One region of the Arthrobacter sp. YAF17 genome, then DNA from elsewhere that is predicted to be linked to it. Evidence: riboswitches for the same ligand, from Rfam matches in the RefSeq annotation. Region 1 holds a riboswitch; the other holds the start of a gene.
What was found. A riboswitch is a leader RNA that binds a small molecule or an ion and turns the genes downstream of it on or off. The one in region 1 is predicted to bind cyclic di-AMP.
Positions count from the first base shown of each region.

Region 2: linked by a shared signal. The riboswitch ahead of AB4Y67_RS06380 (M23 family metallopeptidase) and the one ahead of AB4Y67_RS02725 (NlpC/P60 family protein) in region 1 are both predicted to bind cyclic di-AMP.

Region 1 is NZ_JBFRDB010000001.1:572,772-583,090, forward strand. It holds gene AB4Y67_RS02690 (STAS domain-containing protein) at 1-186, shown strand, start outside; gene AB4Y67_RS02695 (YegP family protein) at 205-417, opposite strand; gene AB4Y67_RS02700 (DedA family protein) at 670-1,326, opposite strand; gene AB4Y67_RS02705 (DUF5129 domain-containing protein) at 1,466-2,923, shown strand; gene AB4Y67_RS02710 (DUF1918 domain-containing protein) at 2,929-3,117, opposite strand; gene AB4Y67_RS02715 (serine hydrolase) at 3,210-4,175, opposite strand; gene AB4Y67_RS02720 (dihydrofolate reductase family protein) at 4,573-5,160, shown strand; gene AB4Y67_RS02725 (NlpC/P60 family protein) at 5,219-5,944, opposite strand; cyclic di-AMP (ydaO/yuaA leader) riboswitch at 5,950-6,120, opposite strand; gene AB4Y67_RS02730 (hypothetical protein) at 6,321-6,590, shown strand; gene AB4Y67_RS02735 (DNA alkylation repair protein) at 6,608-7,114, opposite strand; gene AB4Y67_RS02740 (GYD domain-containing protein) at 7,236-7,556, opposite strand; gene AB4Y67_RS02745 (universal stress protein) at 7,779-8,237, opposite strand; gene AB4Y67_RS02750 (transglycosylase domain-containing protein) at 8,544-10,319, shown strand, end outside.
Region 2 is NZ_JBFRDB010000005.1:95,749-106,077, reverse strand. It holds gene serC (phosphoserine transaminase) at 17-1,144, opposite strand; gene AB4Y67_RS06385 (metal-dependent transcriptional regulator) at 1,409-2,104, shown strand; cyclic di-AMP (ydaO/yuaA leader) riboswitch at 2,250-2,463, shown strand; gene AB4Y67_RS06380 (M23 family metallopeptidase) at 2,468-3,286, shown strand; cyclic di-AMP (ydaO/yuaA leader) riboswitch at 3,423-3,592, shown strand; gene AB4Y67_RS06375 (NlpC/P60 family protein) at 3,902-4,660, shown strand; gene AB4Y67_RS06370 (HNH endonuclease) at 4,880-5,380, shown strand; gene mobA (molybdenum cofactor guanylyltransferase) at 5,484-6,194, shown strand; gene AB4Y67_RS06360 (DUF6457 domain-containing protein) at 6,178-6,465, shown strand; gene AB4Y67_RS06355 (molybdopterin-binding protein) at 6,462-7,973, shown strand; gene fdhD (formate dehydrogenase accessory sulfurtransferase FdhD) at 8,050-8,922, shown strand; gene AB4Y67_RS06345 (alpha-mannosidase) at 9,025-10,329, shown strand, end outside.

The DNA of each region.
Region 1 (10,319 bases):
GCGCTCGACGACGAGCTCGCGAAGCGCGGGATCAGCCTGGTCTTCGCAGAGATGAAGGGCCCCGTCAAGGACCGCCTGATCCGGTTCGGCGTGAGCAGCCGGTTTGGGCCGGACCACTTCTTCCCGACAGTGACCAACGCGGTGCGGAGCTACAAAAGAATTTTCGGCCTGGACCAGCAGGATTAGGGCCTGCCGGAGCTGTGTCTAGCCGGCAACACCGGCGATGCTGCCCGGCGCCTCTTCGGTGAGGTCGACGACGTCGCCGGCTGCGTTCTTCTTGACCGATTCGACCCCGCCCATGGCACTGGCCTTCGATTTGTAGCTCTGCGAGGAAGCGATCACCTCGCCGTTGGCGGCCTTGAGCCGGAAGCGGAAGCCTCCGGACTTGTCCTTGTAGACTTCAAATTTTCCAGCCATTTTGCACCCCTGATGTTGCGTCGGTGGAGCCGGCCGGGTGGGCCGTTAGCCACAATCTACCGCTGCGGGACCGGCCTGAACAGTGGGTCCGGTGCCCTTAGCAGGGACCGGTCCGGCCGGCGATGTTCTGTTGCCGGCCGCGGGTGCAGGAGCCGGACCCGCGGCCGGTTCTGGCTGGTTCGGCCCGGGTTCCTTCGCCTCCGGGCTCAGGCCGCCAGTATGTAGCAGGCAGGGCCCGCCGTCACGGTGCCTTTAGGCCCCGTCCGGCCCTGACCTGCTGTTTCGCCGCCGCCGGAGGCCCCTCACGGTCAGCGAGCCGACGACGATTGCCAGGCCCGCATAGACGGCATAGTTGAGGAACCGCGAGTACTCGTCGATGAGCCGGTACTGCGCACCGAGAAGGGCGCCGAGGCCGATCAGCAGCCCGTTCCAGATGACGCTTCCCGCGATCGTGAACGCGCTGAACGTGCCGAGATGCATCCGCTCGGCTCCGGCGGGCAGCGAGATCAGGCTGCGCACACCCGGAAGCAGCCTGCCGAAGAATATCGCAGACCTGCCGTGGCGCCGGAACCAGTCGGCGGCCTTCTCAAAGTCTTCGCGGTCCATGAGCGGAAGCCGCGACAGCCACCGGATCGACCGCTCGAGCCCCAGCCGGGCCCCGAGCCAGTAGAGCAGCAGCGCGCCCACGTAGGCGCCAAGGGTGCTGGTGACCAGGACCAGTGCCATGTTCATGGTCCCCTGGCGCGTGAGGAAACCGGCCAGGGGAAGGATAACCTCGCTGGGGATGGGTGGAAAGACCGTCTCCGCCAGGGTGAAGAGCCCCACGCCCCACTCGCCGAGCGCGTCGACGGCCTGTGCGGCGAAACCGACCAGACCGCCCACTTCGTCGACCGGAGTGGCGGGTGTCATGGCTGCCCCGGCCGTTCAGTTTCCTCGGACACTGCCGCATTCCCTTCCACGTCGGACCCGGCCAGCCTAGCCGAAACGGCAACGCGGCGACGGCGCGCGTCCGTCGACGCCGGCCCGCGGCAAGCACTACGCTCAGGAAATGGGAATCGTGCGGAAAGTCCTCTGTGTCCTCCTGCTGGTGGTGACCGGGCTGGTGGGTTTGGGGCCGGCGGCGCTGGCCGTCACCCCGGTCGACGTCGTCGTGGAGGACCGGGCGGGGGTGCTGGACCAAAACACGCTTCTGCCCGCCGTCCGGGCGATCGAGTTTTACCAGCCCACCAAGGTGGCCGTTTATACCTACAACGGCTCGGCCTCGGACAACCTCAACGAGGAGGTCCTGCGGTTTGCCCGGGCCGAGCGCCCGGAGTGGATCAGCGCGGACGGGCAGAAATGGGCGAACGGGCTCTTCATCTTTGCCCTGGACCCGGTGGGCCGGCATGTGGGGACATACATGGGTGAGGACCGGAAGGTCTCGCCCGGACAGCGCGAGGATATCCAGAATGCCTCCAAGGAACTCCTCCGTGATGCCCAGTGGACGGACGGCACCATCGCCGGGATCCAGCGCGGGGCGGAGCTGATCAACCAGCCGTGGTACCGGTCCACTGCCTTCCTCGTCGCTGCCTGGACCACCGTGGTTGCCGCCATCGCGGGCGCCGCCACCTGGCTGATCGTGCGCTGGCGGACCCGGGTCAGCAGCCGTAAGGAGCTGGCCCGCGGCGACGCCAGCTATGCCAACGTCAGCATGGATCTGCAGGTCACGGAACTGAATGCGAGCACCATCCCGGACGCCTCCCGGTACGGCAGCACGGTGCTGGAGAAGCACAGGACCTTCATGACGAAGTACAACACCGCCACCGGCCTTTCCAACCAGGTCCATGCCCTGTCGCCGAAGGGCCTCAGCAGGCGGCCAAACCTGAAGCTGGTCCGGAGCTACGCCGACGCCGCCGCCGAACTGGATGCCCTCGACGACGTCATCTCGGACACCAACGCCCTGCTCAACCGCGGCTCCGCCTGGGCGCCCGCCTGGGACCGCCAGCTGGCCCCCTTCCGCGCCGACCTGGCCGCGATCGAACAGATGCTCACCAAGCGCGACGCCGAGAGCGACTCCGCGTCCGCGGCGGCGCTGCGCTCATTCCGGGACGAAAGCCACCGGGAGCTCGAACGGTGGACCTCGGAACTCTCGGACGGAACGATCACTCCGGAGACGGCCCTGGACCGGCTGCGGGACGCGCGCACGCATCTGTCCGAGTTGCTCAAGAACCATGCCGACACCGTCATCGAGGGCTACGCCAAGAACGAAAAAGAGGCCCGGCTCATGCGCCAGGAAATGGAGAGTGCGCAGGCCGGAAGCAAGGCCAAGTACGGGCGCACGTACGAGCCCAGCATCCTGGGCACCGTGTACCCCGCCTACTACTTCTTCTCCGTACCCACGTTCAACTCCGGATTCACCACAGGCGTCAGCAGTGTCAGCAGCGCCCGGGGCGGCGGCAGCAGCACCACCGGTTACGGCGGCAGCGGCGGGAGCTTCTCCGGCTCCGGCAGCTCATCGAGTTTCTAGCGGGGTCAGGTCTTGCTGCGTTCGACGACGAAATCACCGCCCGGGAACAGTATGGTTTCGTGGCCGTCGTCGAACCTGACGTGATACGGCGGGGCTCCGTCGGCGCCCTTGACCTCCAGGATTTCCCCGTGCCGGTCCGATGATTCCACCGTGGTGCCACGGATGATGATGCGGTCTCCCTGTGCTGCCTTCATGGCATTCACCTCCCTTCTCCAGCCTACGATTCTGTGTCATTTAGGGGAACGGGCCGATTAGTGAACGGCCCGGTTGGGAAGCCGGTGCTTCGTCAAAAGACCCCGGCGGCGACCTTGCCGGTGAGCTGCTGGATGACACGGGTCCGTGCCGCCATGTCCGACATGTCCCGGCCCAGGGTGTAGACCACAAACACGACGGCCCGCTCCCCCTGCACCAGAATGCTCGCGTCGTGGAGATTGCCGTTGAGCAGACCGTACTTATGGAAGACGTTGATCCCCGGGGGTGCGGCGGCCGGGATCATCGTCTCGTAATTGGTGTTCTGCATGTAGGACAGCAACTGGGCGGTGTTCGCGGCGTTGAGCAGCCGGCCGCTGTACAGCCCGGAGAGGGTCTTCGCCATCTCTGCCGGAGTCAGTCCGTTTACCGTCCGGTCATAGGGGATGCCCAGCGAGGCCGCGTAGTCGGTCAGTCCCTTGTGGCCGACGGCGGCCAGGATCAGCGCCCACGATTCGTTGTTGCTTTGCTGGATCATCTGCCGGATCTGCTGGCCCGCGGTCGACGACCCCATCCGGGCCGTCAGCGACGCCTTACCGGTTTCCACCAGATGGTAGTAGGCCTCGGCGGCGAGGACCTTCCCGGTACTGGCGGCCACAAACTTGGTCTTCACCCCGTACTCGTGCACCTCGCCGTCGCTGAGATCGATGAGGGCCACCCCCACCCGATAGGCGCTGTTGGCCTGGATGATCGCGTTAATTTCCGCGTCGAGCGCCGGTCCGATGAGGCTCTTGGGAGGAACGACGACGGCGGGCGTCGGGGCCGGTGTCGAAGCAGTCGGTGACGGAGTCGCTGCCGACGGCGCCCCGCCGGTGACCGACCGTGCGTCGGCCCCTCCGGCGGCACCCGCAGTGGCGGATTCGGTCGCGGCCTGCGGAACGACGGCGTCGACCGCTACCCGGGACTGGACGGTGGCGTAAACGCTCACGGCCGAGACCAGGGCGAGGACCGTCACCAGCATGATCAGGAACTGCGGGCGGATTCCGCCAAGGCGCCGGAGCACACGCGGCCCCGCACCCTCGGTGGTCTCATGTGTGTGTCGGCCGCTGCTGTAATGCCGGCCCGGCCCCCAGGAATCCACCGGGCCTCACCGCCGGCACATCGGTGGCGGCGCAAAGTCCGCAAACGCCACAGGCAGGTTCGCCGGCATACTCTTCCTTCGAACGAAAGGAACCGCGGTGCGGCTCTAAATCTAATGCATTCTGCCCCGGGCACGGCCTGAGCGCAAGGTTCGGCGCCCGCAGGGCGGGTGTGTCAGCCGATGCCATTTGCCCCGCGTCCGCCCCAGGGATGGCCAATCCGGCAGTATGCTGCCGCCCGGCGTCGGGCAGTATCCCCATGCCGCGTCCGCGCCCGGCGTCGTACGCTGGAACCCCTGCAGCCCACTGAAGGAGCCCGCGATGCGCAAGGTCATTTTGATGATGCAAGTGTCCCTGGACGGATTCATCGAGGGCCCGGACCAGGACCTGAGCTGGCATCGGGTCGATGAGGAACTGCACACCCACTTCAACGACTTGCTGCGGACGATGGGCGGCTTTCTGGACGGCCGGGTCACCTACGAGATGATGGCCGAGTACTGGCCGACGGCGGACCTGGACCCCTCGAACTCAGCCCCCGAGAGCGAGTTCGCCGGAATCTGGCGGGACATGCCCAAGATCGTCTACTCCAGGACACTTGCGAAGGCGGGCTGGAATACCGAGGTGGTGCGCGACGTCGTCGTCGGGGACGTCATGAAACTCAAGGACCAGCCCGGCGGCGACCTCGCACTCGGCGGCGCCAACCTCTCGGCGGCGTTCCGACTGCTCGGCCTGATCGACGAGTACCGGATCTACGTCCATCCGGTTCTGATTGGACGCGGGACGCCCCTCTTCAAGGAGACGGATGGCCTGACGTCGCTCCGGCTGCTGGAGAGCCGCACCTTCGGGAACGGCGTAATTCTGCTGCGGTACGCGGCCGAGCCGGATGGCGGACACGCAAAAGACCGGTGATCCGCTGCCCCCAAGGCACCCGATCGACCGGTCTTCTGCGTGCTGTTAGCGGTACTGCTTAGCCGGCGCGGACGAACGTCACGGGACCGGTGGCCGTCAGCCAGGACAGCGGGTGCGCCATGGTGGCGTTGACGCCGTTCATGCCGCCGCTGATTGCCTGGCCGTTGCCGGCGTAGATGGCAACGTGGCCGGACTGGACGATGATGTCGCCGGGCTGCGGAGTGGAGACGACCTGGCCGTACTTCAGGAAGGCCGTCGGGCCGATGTCGCCGACCGGGATGCCGGCAGCGTTCAGGGCCTTCTCCACCATGGCGGTGCAGTCCTGGGTGATGCCGATCTGGCCGTATGCCATGGACAGCAGTGTGGCGTTGACTCCACCGGCTGCCGGGGCAGCGGCGGGGGCGGGGGCCGACTGGACCTTCACCGTCGCCTTCGCGGCAGGAGCTGCGGCGGCCGGTGCTGCCGGGGCCTTCGGAGCGGCCGCGGGCTTGGGGGCCTCGACCACGGGCGCCGGTGCCGTCTCAACGGCGGGGCGCTCGAAAGTGATCTGGACAGCGGAGTCCGCCATGACCGGTGCGCCGACCTGGCCCTTGACGTCAACGGACGACGCCGGGGCGGCGTCGCGCTTGGCCGGCGCATCGGCTGCGTTGGCGGCCATGGCGCCGCTAAGCACCATTCCGGAAGCGGCGACGAGAACTGCGGCCTGGCGGCCGATGGTCCCGGCGGTACGGCGTTTGCTGCGAAGATCGGCGCGCTTGGGCGCATGGGTATTGCTGGAAATCATTAAAAGGAGCCTCTCCCAATGCCTGCGAGGTGAGCTGTCGGATTCGGATGGGAGGCACCCGGCCGCACTCGGGCCCGATCATTGCGGGCCGTGCGGCTTCACCCCAAGACCCCTGACTAACAGTGGGTCAAAAGTGGTTTCCCCGTCTCTGCCGGACGTTGCTGCGAGTTATCCCCACGGCCGCGGCAGAGTTAGGCAATCGGCTGGGGAGAGCCCGTCTCGGAAACAACAGGCACCTAACAACGGTAACGGAATGATCACGGCATGTCACATTGAGGTAACGGCGGGAAGGTGTTGCGGGCGGTCTTTCCCCACGCCAGACGCCGATTCGGGAATAGGATATTGGCATCACCGTTCCCAGAAGCGGAGGCCCCAAATGAACAATCCCGACGTCAACACGCACTGCGTTGCCATCTGCCAGCTGAGCAATGAACCGCCGGAGGACTTCAACGTCAACACCGAGCTGCTGGTACTGGAAAACGGGGAGGTCCACGTCTCCACCTGGGACGCTGAGCCCCGTGACGGCGGCTTCGATGTCCACGTCCTCAACGACCGCGTGGACGCGTTGGGTTTCATGGTGGTCACCGACTGGGAGTTCTTCGACGAAAAGGCCTACGCCGTGGTGGAGCGCCGGCCGGGAAGCTAGGGAAATTTGCCCTGGCGTTACGGGCGGTCAGAATCCAGCTCGGGCCGGCGCCTGGCCATCTCGGCGGCGCGGCGCAGCCAGCCGTCAGGATCCCTCCCCCAGCGGTCCAGAACGCTGTCCGCGCGGACCCTGCCGACGACGTCGAGACCCGCCATCAGGGGGCCGACGACGTCGGTGGCGAGCGGATCCACCAGGGCGCTTAGCTGTGCGCTCCGGACGAAGCCTTCGATCCGCGTCAGGTCGGTGTTGGTCAGCAGCCGGACGCTCGATTGCAGGAGGACGACGGCAGCGAGGCGGCGTTCGAAGACCGCCACCTGCCACAGCTCGGAGCTAAGCGCCGTGATGTCATCGTGCGTGAGGTCCGGATAGCGCCGGAGGGCATCGCGGACAGTTCCGCGCACGGCTCCGACCGATGCGCCGTAGTACCCGTGGCCACTTCCGTGCCTGGCCTCGGACTCCTCGGCCCGGCCCCACGACGACTCGCGCTGGAGCGCAAGGTCGATGAAGTCGCCGGCATCACTCATGGGGCCATTGTTTCGCATCCTGCGGCGGGGACGCCCAGCACCCAAGTGGCCCGACGCCGTCGTGCCCTGTCTACCCCGTAACCGCGGGGCAGCGAAGTCCGGTGTCGGCTGGGTCCGGCGCCTACTGCCCGGGGGCCCGGTACGTCGGTGTCTTCTTGGCCGCGTCGTCAAGATCCTCCGGCGTCAGGAGCGGCTTCAGGCGAACGTTCACAGAGCCCGATGAGTTGATAAGAAGCGAAAGCGCGGCGGCATCGGACGGCGACGGGACCTCGAAGACCCCCAGTACGTCCCTCTCCCCGAAGGCGTAGTAGAAGCATTCGAGCGATCCGCCCACGGATTTGAGGGCATCGACCAGCGCGTCACGGCGCTTCGTTCCCCCTTCGCGCATGAGGCCCTTGATGCCCTCGCCCACGTAGTTCGCTTCGAACAGATACTTAGTCATGACCCTTCCCGTCCTGTCATATCCAGGACTCGGGCAAGGCAAAGTGTGTCAAAGCCACTTTGGCGGCGGGTCCCGGAGTTGGTCCCCAGAATGGGGTTGTGGCCACATCGTAGGCGCTCCCCCGCGCCCTTTCAACGGTTGCTGAAGACTCCCGGCAGGCAGGCCATTGCGCGCCCCGGCTCCCGGTGGCACAAGCGACTGCGGACGACGACGGTCCGCGCCTCAGGCGGCTTTGGGACGGACGACGAGGACCGGACACGGTGCGTGGGTGATGATCTGGGTGGCGACTGAGCCCAGGTGCAGGCCGGGAAATCCGCCGTGCCCGCGGAAGCCGACCACCACCAGATCCGCATCCTTGGCGGCGTCGACTACTGCTGCTGCCGGTGAATCGTTGTGAACGACCTGCCCGGTGGCTTCGACTCCCGCGCCCTCGGCCGTTTTTAGGGCCCCGGCCTGCAGGGCTTCCGCGATTCCTTGCGGGGAATCCTCTGCCACGATTTCGCCGGCGGCCGTTTCCAGGACCGCCGCATACCAGGCAAGCGGGGGCTTGCTCCAGGCCGTGACCAGACGGATCTGGCCGTTGCGCTGCCGGGCCTCATCCACAGCCCACGTCAGCGCATTCTGAGAATTCTCGGAACCGTCAAAACCAACCACAATCACGAACGAATCTGTACCGGCCATTGTCTTTCCATTCCCTAGCTTCACTGAGCAGCCTGGACCTTTCAGTTTCTGCGTGGGCCAAAGTCAGTGTCAAGGCATCACCACGGAGAACACGGGTTCTCCGCGCGTTCTGTCTGGTTCATCCGGTCAGGGTGTGGCGCCGGCCGGCCAGGCGGTCCTATGTTATGGACATGGGATTACTGCGGCACCGGGCGGAACGCCACAGCCGACGACGGCGGTGAGGCGCTCCGGGATCTGAATCGATCCGGACAGGGGTGAAGCGGGGCATGTTTGACCACATTTTAGAGCGTGACAAGTGGGGGAAAGATGGAGCTGAGAAGACGAACCCGATCTCGTCTCGCCGTGGCTCTCTGGGCAATTCTCGGATACTTCACAGTGAGCGCGCTCTGCGGCGTCCTGGTTGCCGGCCTGGTGGTCCCCGGTGTTGCCGCCGCCGGAGTTGCCGGCAGCAACTCGATCAAGTTCTTCAACCAGCTCCCCTCGGGGCTGACGGTTGATCCGCCGTCGCAGTCAACCAAAGTGCTGAGCGCGGACGGGAAACTGATCGCCAATTTCTACGCAGAGAACCGTGTGCGGGTCAGCCTGGCCGACATGTCCCCGTACATCAAGGATGCGATCATCGCCGTCGAGGACCGACGCTTCTACGAACATGCCGGCGTAGACCCCCAAGGGATACTGCGGGCGCTGTCCTCCAATCTGACCGGTGGCGGCCGGCAGGGCGCGTCCACACTGACCCAGCAGTACGTCGCCAACGTCGTCACCGAGTCCCTCGTGTCGGCGGACCGCGGCGACGAGGTCATCCGCGGGGGCCAGAAGACCGTCGGGGACAAGATTCGCGAGATCAAGCTGGCCATCGAACTGGAGAAAAATTACAGCAAGGATCAGATCCTCGAGGGCTACCTCAACATCGTGTTCTTCAACCGGGATGCCTACGGCATAGAGGCCGCGGCGCGTTACTTCTACAGCACCACTGCCAAGGACCTCACCCTGCCGCAGGCCGCCCTGCTCGCCGGCCTGGTGAACAGCCCCAGCTTCTACGACCCCTCCGTCTATCCGGACAACTCCCTCCGGCGCCGCGACGAGGTCCTGGCCAAGATGCTCAGCCAGAGGATGATCGTCCAAGCCGAGTACGACGCCGCCATCGCCACCGGCGTCGACCTTAAGATCACGCCGGGCCGGCAGGGCTGCGCCGGCGCGGAAATTGCACCCTACTTCTGCGACTACGTTTCACACCTCATCCTCAACAATCCGGCTTACGGCGTCGACCTCGCCACCCGGCAGCGGAAGCTGTACCGCGGAGGCCTCACCATCACCACCACCCTGGACAGCAGGCTGCAGCTGGCCGCGCAGGCGCAGGTGGACGCCACAGCCGGGGCCAACCCGGACAAATGGGGTGCGGCGTTGGTTTCCGTCGTGCCCGGCACGGGCAAGATCCTCGCGATGGCGCAGAACACCGTGTTCCTCCCCGAACCCGGAAAATTTGATACCCAGCTCAACTTCAACGTCGATTCCAAGGACGCGGACGGCAATGACCTGAACGGCGCCGGCGGGTTCCAGCCCGGATCCACCATGAAACCGTTCACGTTCGCGGAATGGCTCAACTCGGGGAAGACCCTGACGGCCATGGTGGACGCCTCCAAGAGAACATATCCGCTCGATTTTCCGTGGAAATCCAGCTGCGGGAAGGTGCGCGGCGCCTACAGCACCAAGGAGAAAAGGGCCGGACTCGACGCCACGGACGACCTCCAGAACAACGACGAGGGATACTACCGCCGCATGCCCGTTGACTACGGGCTCTACAACTCCATCAACACGGCAACTTTCGCGGAGGCCGCACAGCTGGACTTCTGCAACATCCAGAAGATGGTCGACACCGTCGGGCTCCACAGTGGTTTGGACAACGCCCAGATCAACATGCACCAGCTGGGCAACTTGTTGGGTGCCATTGGAGTGGCGCCCCTCCACCTTGCCAATGCGTTCGCCACGTTCGCCAACGACGGCGAGTACTGCGCCCCGATCGCCATTGTGGAGGTGACCGACCCCGCGGGGCGGAAGTTCCCGGCGGAGACCAGTGACTGCCGC
Region 2 (10,329 bases), on a different contig from region 1:
GCCTGATTCGGGGGAGCTACTTCTTCAGTTCGCCCACAACGAAGTCGATGCATTCCAGCAGCGCCGATACATCGTCCGGCTCGATCGCCACGAACGTTGCGATGCGGAGCTGGTTGCGGCCCAGCTTGCGGTAGGGCTCGGTGTCCACGATGCCGTTGGCGCGGAGCACCTTGGCGATTGCCGCGGCGTCGATGGACTCGTCGAAGTCGATCGTGGCAATGACGTTGGAGCGGTCCTCGGCCTGCGCCACGAACGGGGTAGCGTACTCCGAGGCCTCGGCCCAGCGGTAGATGCGGCCGGCCGAATCCGCGGTGCGCGCGGAGGCGAAGTCCAGACCGCCGCTCGCGTTGAGCCACTGCACCTGGGCGTCGAGGGTGACGAGCGTGGCCAGGGCAGGGGTGTTGTAGGTCTGGTTCAGCCGCGAGTTGTCGATAGCCGTCTGGAGGTCGAGGAAATCCGGGATCCAGCGGCCGCCGGCCTTGATCCGGGCCGCGCGCTCCAGCGCTGCCGGGGAGAACAGGCCAAGCCACAGGCCTCCGTCGGAGGCGAAGTTCTTCTGCGGGGCGAAGTAGTAGACGTCCGTTTCGGCGACGTCGACATCCAACCCGCCGGCCGCCGAGGTGGCGTCAACCAGCACGAGGGAGCCTGCATCGGCGCCGGCCACACGCCGGACCGGAGCTGCCACGCCGGTGGACGTCTCGTTCTGCGGCCAGGCGTAAACGTCGACGCCGGCCTCAGCCCGGGCCGCCGGGCGGGTCCCCGGCTCGGACTTGATGATGGAGGAGTCCGCCAGGAAGGGCGCCTTGTGGGTGGCGGAGGCGAACTTCGAGCCGAATTCGCCGAAGGACAGGTGCTGGGCCTTGTTGTCCACGAGCCCGAAGCTGGCAATGTCCCAGAACGCTGTCGACCCGCCGACGCCCAGGATGACCTCATAGCCCTCGGGTGCGCGGAAGAACTGGCTCAGCCCGCTCCGGACCGATCCCACGAGGTTCTTGACCGGCGCCTGGCGGTGGGAGGTTCCCAGCAGCCCGGAAGCCGCAGCGAGGGCCTCTATCTGTTCCGGGCGGACCTTGGACGGTCCGGCGCCGAACCGGCCGTCCTTGGGCAGGAGGTTGGCGGGAATCGTGATGCTGGTGTCGCTCACAGTGGCTCCAATTTTCGGCTGGTACAAAGCGTGGCTTGGGAGGCGGCCCGGCAGGGTGGCTGCAACGAAGCCTTGCGTTTCATTCTGCCTGACTGCCCGGCGGGGGAGGCAAAAGAGCCCGTCATAGTCCGGTCACTGAGATTATCCGGAGTAATTCAAAATAGGCTAAGCTGACCTGCGAACGTACGGCGGACCCCGCCAGGGCGCAAGCAGCTCGCGGTACGGTGGGAACACGCAAGGACGGCGCTCGAGGAGCTGAGCTGAATGACGGATCTGATCGATACCACCGAGATGTATCTTCGGACCATTCTGGAACTTGAAGAAGAGAACATCGTTGCCCTCCGCGCCCGCATCGCCGAACGGCTGCGTCACTCGGGCCCCACTGTTTCCCAGACTGTCGGCCGCATGGAGCGCGACGGGCTGGTGGTCGTTTCCGGTGACCGGCACCTTGAACTGACGGAAACCGGCCGGAAACGTGCGATTGAGGTCATGCGCAAGCACCGCCTTGCCGAGCGCTTGCTGGCGGACGTCATCGGGCTCGACTGGGCCTATGTGCATGAGGAAGCCTGCCGCTGGGAACACGTCATGAGCGAGCGGGTGGAGCGGCGCATCTTCGAGCTGCTGGATCACCCCACGGTGTCTCCCTACGGCAACCCGATTCCGGGCCTCGCGGAACTCGGCGGCCCGCCATCCCAGCCCTGCGGGGATGGCGTGGTGAACCTTCTCGAAGCCATGGCCGGCTACGGTCCGGATTCCCGGGTCCGGGTCAACCGGCTGGCCGAGCCCATCCAGGTCGAACCGGAACTGCTCGTCCAGCTCGACGAAGGCGGTATCCGGCCCGGAGCCCTGGTGTCGCTGGAACGGGTAGGGGAGTACATCTCCGTCCGGGTACCCGATATCGAAGGCGCCCTGGAACTCCCGCCCGAGGTTGCGGCCCACGTCTTTGTTACCGTCGGTTAACAGGACTTAACCCACTGCTCATCGGACGACCCATGAGTTATGCACAGATTCGATAACGGATTTATCTCTGCGGGGCTTAATCGCCTATAGTTGATCTCTAGTACCGATACCAAAGCGTTATCTGATCCGAAGCCGAGCTCTGCCAGCGGATCAGTAGCAGAGTCACCTTCTGGCAGGGGCGGGGGAACCACTTCCGGCTGTTCATCAGCCTTGGGGTGAAGTCCGTCAGCGGCAAGCACACACCACAGAGGGACTCTTTGGATGCCTCTGTGTCTGGACGCCTGCCACGGCGGACCGGGTCTTTGAACTCTCTGACCCGAATCCGACAGCTAACTCCGCAGGCTCTCCAGAGAGGAACCGTTTTTGACCACCCAGACCGCCAGGGGCCGCCGTCGTGCGACCGGTCCCGCTCCGGAGCCGCGACCGGCCGTCGCCGTCCTGGCCGACCGCCCACGTGACGCGCACCGCGACGAACGCAGGGGCCGCCGCAGCCCGTTCCGCCAGGTAACAGACTTTGCCGCCGCCAGCGGCGTTGGGCAAAAGGCCGGCATTGCACTCGCCGCTACGGGACTGGTCCTCACCGTCACCGTCCCCGCCACTGGCCCCGTTATGGCCACCAACGCGGGGTCGACGGGATCCATCTCGGCCGCAGTCCAGCCTGATGTCACGGCTGGCGAGGCCAAAATCGACTTCAACCGGACCGCCGTCACCACCCAGGGCGACCCGGACGGAAAGCTCAAGCAGTTGCTGAGTGCCCAGTCCGTCGGTTCGATCACCCGCGCGGCCTCCGCCGGAAGCCTCGGGGCGCCGCTGGCCCAGTTGAAAACCGCGTCACCCTTTGGATATCGCGTCAGCCCCATTACAGGCGGCTCCGGCGAGTTCCACCGTGGCCAGGACTATTCCGCCCAGTGCGGCACGGCCGTCCTGGCTGCAGCCAGTGGGACCGTGACGTTCACCGGCTGGCACCCCTACGGCGGCGGCAACCGTGTCGTGATCGACCATGGCAACGGCCTGGAGACCACCTACAACCACTTGTCCTCAGCCACCGTCAAGGTTGGCCAGCAGGTCTCCCGCGGCGAGGTCGTGGCGATGAGCGGCACCACAGGCGCCTCCACGGGCTGCCACCTTCACTTCGAGGTAATGGTCAACGGCGAAGTTGTCGACCCGACCGGCTGGCTGTAACAAAGCTGATCGGACGCTCTCGCATTCTTGTGACACGCCGTGATCCGAATGTGACATTGAGTCCCAACTGTTGTAAGTTTGACCTACGCCAACTTTTCCGAAGTTGGCGCTCTTGAGTGGATTGCCTAGCTCTGCCACCGCTCAAGGTCCGTTCGCATTACATCGTCTGGCAGGGGCGGGGGAACCAATTTTGGCCTTCTAAAGAAGGCCTTGGGGTTAAGTCGCAAAGCTTCCCAGGAAGCAGCGCGGCCGGGTGACTCCCATCCGAATCCGACAGCTCACCTCGCAGGCATTGGGAGAGGCTACTTTCGTGTCTTCACGCCACAATGCTGCGCGTCACCGCGCTTGCGCGGCTCTTACGAGCCCGCTGAAATCCGACTCCTCGGTTGCCCTTGCCGGCGCCCGGAACGGATCTCACACCGCCGTCTCAATCTCTGCTGAGTCCGGCCCGCAGGCCCTGCACCTGCACGCAGTTCCCGCTTTTGGCGCGTCTTCGCAGTACACCCTTCGCTAAGTAACCCACTTCGGGGCGATCCGGCGTACCCCCAAGATGCCGGAGCGTCCTCAGCACGCGCCTGAAAAGCGCGGCCACAGGATCACGAAAGAGAGAACTTAATGACTACTCGTGCAAACGCACGGCACCGCGCCGAGGTCACCAAGACCAACTCGCTGGCTGTTATTGCCAAGGCTGTCGGCGACAACGCCGGTGGCGTGGGCCGCCAGGCAGCAGTCATCGCTGCTGCTTCCGGCCTCGTCCTGACCAGCGGCATCGCAGCCAACGCTGCTGAGGCCAACGTTCAGCGCGAATCCACCTCCGCTTCCACGCTCGAAGTCCAGTCCGCCGCCCCCGCGGCCATCTCGGCGGCTTCCAGCATCTCGATCGCTTACGACAAGACCGAAGTCGCCACCATTGCTGCCCCCGTCAAGGCGAAGCCCGTCGTGAAGGTCCAGGAAACGCCCACCGCCAACACCGCCGGCACCAAGGTCGGCGCCGCCGCCACCGCTTCCGTGGCCGGCGCCAAGGCTCCGGCCGGCGTCGCCAGCGGCATGGGCGCCACGATTGCCGCTGCCGCCTACGCCCAGATCGGCGTTGGCCAGGATTGCACCGCACTCGCAACGAACGCGCTGGCTGCTGCAGGCATCAACTACCACGGCTGGCCGGCAGGTTACCTGTCCCTCGGCCGCACCGTGAGCGCCGCCGAGGCACAGCCGGGCGACCTCGCGTACTACCAGAACGGTGGCGCGGGCATGGCCCACATCGCTGTTTACGTCGGCAACGGCATGGCAGTTCACGGCGGTTGGAACGGTGGGACCACTTCCCTCCAGACCGTAAACGTCGGCTCCGGCCCGGTCTTCATCCGCGTCGGCGGCTAAGGACAACAGCTTTTTACGCAAAGGACCCCTGCCATGCGGCGGGGTCCTTTGCGTTGCCGCAACGTGAACTTCAGCCGACACGGGCCACGGCCAGCAAAAAAAGATTCGGTGAAACGGCACCTCGGTGTTTACTCTTGTTTTGTCGATCCATAGCCCGACCATGCAGAGGGCAGCCGGCCCTCGTGCCCCTGGCGGGTGCGGCCGTGAAGAGGTATGCGGATGCGCACTCTCGTTCTGAATGCTGGATATGAACCGCTGGCGGTTGTGACCTTCCGCCGGGCGCTCGTCCTTGTGCTGACTGGAAAGGCCAGTGTCGTGGCGGAAGGCGACGATCCCGTCGTTGGACCGCAGGACGTCCTTGGCCGGCCCTCGGTGATTCTGCTGAATCGCTACATCAGGCCCCGGTACAACACCCTGACGACCGTCAGCCGCCGCGGCGTGCTCCGCCGGGACGGGCACCGTTGCGCCTATTGCGGCAAGGCCGCCCACACCATCGATCATGTCCAGCCCAAATCCAGGGGTGGTGCGGATTCGTGGGAAAACCTCGTCGCCGCCTGCCTGCGCTGCAACAACGCCAAAGGCGACCACACGCCCGCCGAAATGGGATGGAAGCTCAGCTTCAGCCCCGCGCCCCCCAAGGGCGCAACCTGGCAGATCAAGGAGCTGGAGAAGCCCACCCCGGCCTGGGACCCGTTCCTGCTGCCGGAATCTGCCGCCTGAAACGGCGCCGCCGGCTGACCGTCGGGCCGGACTTCATCGCTTGCCGGCTGGTGGCCGATCTTTGCGACGCGGCGTCCGCGCCGGAGCGCGTTAGGCTGGGCCGGTGGAATTCGATGCAGTCATCCTTTCCGGGGGCCGGTCCTCCCGGCTGGGCGGCGTGCCCAAATCGGGGCTGATGCACGACGGCGCCACCCTCCTTGATCGTGCCCTGCAGGCCGCGCGGGGCGCGGCGGCAGTCGCCGTCGTCGGACCGGACCCGGGAACGTTGCCGGAAGGCGTGCTGAGTTGCCGGGAGGACCCGCCCTTTGCCGGACCGGCCGCAGCCATCGCGGCAGGCCTCTCCGCCCTGGAAAGGCACCGCGGTGCGGCCGGCCGCCCCCGGCCAGCGGCGCCGTTCACCCTGGTCCTGGCCTGTGACATGCCCCGGGCGGGCGCCGCTGTCCGGGCCTTGCTGGAAGCGGCAGGGGAAGCTCCTCCGGATGGCGGGCTGATGGCGGTGGCCGCCGACGGGCGTCGGCAGCCGCTGCTGGGTTTATATGGCACGGTTGCGCTACAACGGTGCGCCCGTGAAGCCGGGAAGCGCGGCACACTCGAAAACGCCTCGGTGTTCGCCCTTCTTGCTAGTCTGGAGGTGCGGGAAGTCAGCGTGCCCGGGGGGTCTACGGATGATGTGGATACCTGGGACGATGCGTCCGCATTAGGGGTAACCGTTCCACTCGGCAGCCATGGCCGCGACAGCCATGAGGCGGCCACCCGGCCCGGGGCTCCCCGGCAGAATTCGACCTTGGAGGCAAGCGGTGAAGAGCCAGGATGAAACACTGGAAGACTGGTGCCGTGCCCTGCTTCAGGCCCTGGAACTGGAAGACGTCGAGGTAGATGTGAACGCGGTTCTGGCTTTGGCCGGGGTGGCGGCGCACTCCGTGGTCCGCCCGGCCGCGCCCCTGACGACGTTCATCGCCGGTTTCGCGGCAGGCCTGGCCTCAGGCTCCGGTCAGGCCACCGATGCGGTCTCGATGCAGGCAGCAATGGGCGTGGCCGGCAAACTCGCCAAAGACTACGCAGCCAACGAAGCCTCCGGAGCATGACGCCTGCACCCCCTTCCGGCAGCGCAGCTGCCGCCGGGGATGAGCATGCCGGCGACATGCCCGCTGTAAGCCGCTCCGGTGCGACTCCCGGGGGTGGAGCCAGCGGCCCCGCCCCGGTCGAGGAACCTGAGGTGCCGCACCGGCACCTCGCGCACACCTGGCAGGAAGCCTGGCAGCTCGCCTTCGACTGCGCAGACCCCATCCCCGCCGCGCCCACTGCCCTTCGTGACGCCTTGGGGAGAAAACTCGCTGCCGACGTGGAAGCGCTCGCGGACATGCCGCACTACGCCTCGTCCGCCATGGACGGCTGGGCCGTCAACGGCAGCGGGCCCTGGATCCTCGCGGAACCCGGCCAGCGGCTGGCCCCCCACCAGGCGAGCCCGATCGCCACGGGCGGGCTGATCCCGCCCGGCGCGAAGGCCGTGCTGCGGAGTGAAAGCGGCGAGATAGCCGCCGATGAGGACGGGCTCCCGGTTCTGCAGCTCGCCGGCGCCGCCAAACCCGGTGAGCCCCGGAACGGTGAGCACATCCGGAAGGCGGCGGAGGAAGCCGCCGCCGGCGAAGTCCTGATCAAGCGCGGCACCCTGCTCAATCCCGCCCACCTGGCCCTCGCAGCCCTCGCCGGCCACGATGCGCTCCCGGTCCAGGGCAAGGCGCTGGTCCGTCTCGTGTTCACCGGCTCCGAGGTCGTCGCGGCAGGGATTCCGCGGCCGGGGGAGGTGCGCGACACGTTCGGTCCCCAGCTCGCGGCCGTTGTGGAAATGCTCGGCGGGATCTGTGCCGGCGAAACGAAAATAGGCGACAGCTACGCCGAGTGGCTCGCAGCGCTCGAGGACACCGAACCCGCCGAGGGCGCCGGCGAGGGTGCTGCGACCCAGCCTTCCGTGCATCCCGCCGCCGACCTGGTGCCAGCCGCTGAACTGCTGCCCGCCGACGTCGTCATCACCACCGGCGGCACCGGCCGGTCAGGCACGGACCACCTGCGCCGTTCGGTCGCCGAACTGGGCGGACGACTTCTCATCGACGGCATCGCTATGCGGCCCGGCCACCCCGCCGTCCTGGCAGAACTGCCCGACGGCAGGTTCATTATCGGGCTGCCGGGCAACCCGCTCGCGGCCATGATGGCACTCTCGACCATCGGGGCCCCGCTCCTGGCCGCGCTGGGTCACCGGACGCTGCCGCCGGTCACCGAGGTGCCCTGCGGCTCCATGATCGAGCCGGACCCCGGCAGGACCCGGCTGATGCCCTTCCGGCTGGTCTACGGCATGGCGTCCCCGGCGCAGCACACCGGCCCGGGAATGATGCGCGGACTGGCCGCCGCCGACGGCGTGCTGGTGGTCCCGCCGCACGGCGTGCAGCTCGGGGAACCGGTCCCGGCCTTCGCCCTCCCCTGGGGCGCGGCCCTCGCGGACCTGATGCCGGCCCAGGACAAACCTGCCCCCAAACGGGCCGCCCGGAAGCCCACGGGTACCGGCGGCCCCGTGGACTGGAGCGAACTGCTGGGGTAGTGCCCGGTGCAAAACCCGCGCTGGCCACCCGGCCCGGCGCTTGCCATGATGGAGTTATGTTGGTTAGGAGTACCTGATGGGCCGCGTCACGCAGCGCCGCAAGGTGCACAAGTATGTACTGGACGGTTCGCCACAAGCCCTCGAATTCCCGGTGCGCCACCGGGAGGACGTGCTGGCCGTCGAGGAGCCGCTGGAAATCCGGATCGGCAGCCTGTCCTTCTCTGTGACCATGCGGACCCCCGGCAACGACTTTGACCTTGTCGCGGGCTTCCTCGTTTCCGAGGGCGTCATCTGGACTCCGGACCAGCTCGTCTCGCTGCGGTTTTGCGCCGGGGAGGACGAGGACGGGGTCCAGACGTTTAACGTGGTGGAAGCCCAGCTCAGGCCCGACGTCGTCCGCCCCGACACCGGACGGAACGTCTACACGTCCAGTTCGTGCGGCATCTGCGGCACGGACTCCATCGAGGCCGTGCACAAGTCCTCGCATTTTAGTCCCGCGGCCGACCCGCTGATGGTTCCCGTGGCCACGCTCGCGTCGCTTCCGGACAAGCTGAGGGAAGCGCAGGCCGTGTTTGACGTCACCGGAGGCGTGCACGCCGCCGGCCTGTTCCGGATCGCCGGCGACGGTTCCGCCGAACTCCTGTGCCTGCGCGAGGACGTGGGACGTCACAATGCCGTGGACAAGGTGGTGGGCTGGGCCCTCCGCGAAGGTCTGCTGCCGCTGCGGGGAACCGTGCTCCAGGTCTCCGGGCGGGCGTCGTTCGAACTGGTGCAGAAGGCCGCCCTGGCCGGCATCCCCGTCCTGGCCGCGGTCAGCGCGCCGTCGAGCCTGGCCGTCGAGCTGGCCGAGGCCAGCGGCATGACGCTGGCCGGATTCAGCCGCGGCACATCGCTGAATGTGTATGCAGGCGCCCACAGGGTGGGCCTGCCCGCAGCCGTCGGCGGGTGAGGCCCGTTCTCGGTTCTGGCTTGAGGGCCGGCGGCGAAGTAAGTTATATCCATCGATTGGATGCATTTCAGCGTCATCCACGCCAGCGCTAAGAGGAACACATTGCACGACGACCGCCGTCTCACGGAAGTCCGGCTCGACCGCTTTGTTCGCGAACGCGTCGCCCCCGCGGTCTACCCGCGCAGCGTGCCGCTCACGCTGAGCAGCTGGGACGTCCCGGATGAACCGGTTCCTGTCCTGGAGGCGCTGCGGCAACAGTTCGCGCCGCAGGAGCATGGAGCGGCGTGGGGGCGGCCGTGGAGCACCAAATGGCTGCGCCTGCAGGGGCAGGTGCCGGACTCCTGGGGCACGGCGGCGGACACTTCGGTGGAAGTCATCGTGGACCTTGGCTTCAGCAGCGACCTTCCCGGCTTCCAGTGCGAAGGCATCGCCTGGCGGCCGGACGGAACGATCGTCAAGGCCATCTCGCCGCGCAACCAGTACATCCCGCTCAAGCTCCTGGGCAGCGGAATGTCCGTGGATTTTTATGTGGAGGCGGCCGCCAACCCCGACCTGTCGCAGGGGTGGACCTTCGCGGCCACCCCTTACGGGGACAAGGCAACCTCGGGCAACGAGCCAAAGTACCGTCTCGGCAGGATCGTCATTGCCGAACTCAACCAGACCGTCTGGGAACTGCAGCAGGACATCTGGACCCTCAACGGCCTGATGCACGAACTGCCGATGGAACTGCCCCGCCGCCACGAAATCCTTCGTGCGCTGGAACGGATGCTGGACATCATGGACCCCGAGGACGTCCCGGGCACAGCAGCGGCGGGGCGGGAGGCCCTCGCTGGTGTCCTGGCCCGGCCGGCCTACGCCTCGGCACACCACCTGCTCGCCACCGGGCATGCGCACATCGACTCCGCGTGGCTCTGGCCCGTCAGAGAAACCATCCGCAAATGCGCCCGCACCTTTTCCAACGTGGTGGCCCTGATGGACGAGGATCCCGGGTTCGTGTTTTCCTGCTCCTCGGCCCAGCAGTTGGCCTGGATCAAGGAATTTTATCCGGAGCTCTTCGGACGGATCCGGGAGAAGGTCATGACCGGCCAGTTCGTCCCGGTGGGCGGCATGTGGGTCGAATCGGACACCAACATGCCCGCCGGCGAGGCCATGGCCCGCCAGTTCCTGGAGGGGAAAAGCTTCTTCCTCGCCGAGTTCGGCGTCGAATGCGAGGAAGCCTGGCTTCCGGACTCGTTCGGCTATTCGGCGGCCATGCCGCAGATCGTCAAGGCCGCCGGCAGCAAGTGGTTCCTGACCCAGAAGATCTCCTGGAACCAGGCCAACCGGATGCCGCACCACACCTTTAATTGGGAAGGAATCGACGGCACCCGGCTTTTCACGCACTTCCCGCCGGTGGACAGCTACAAC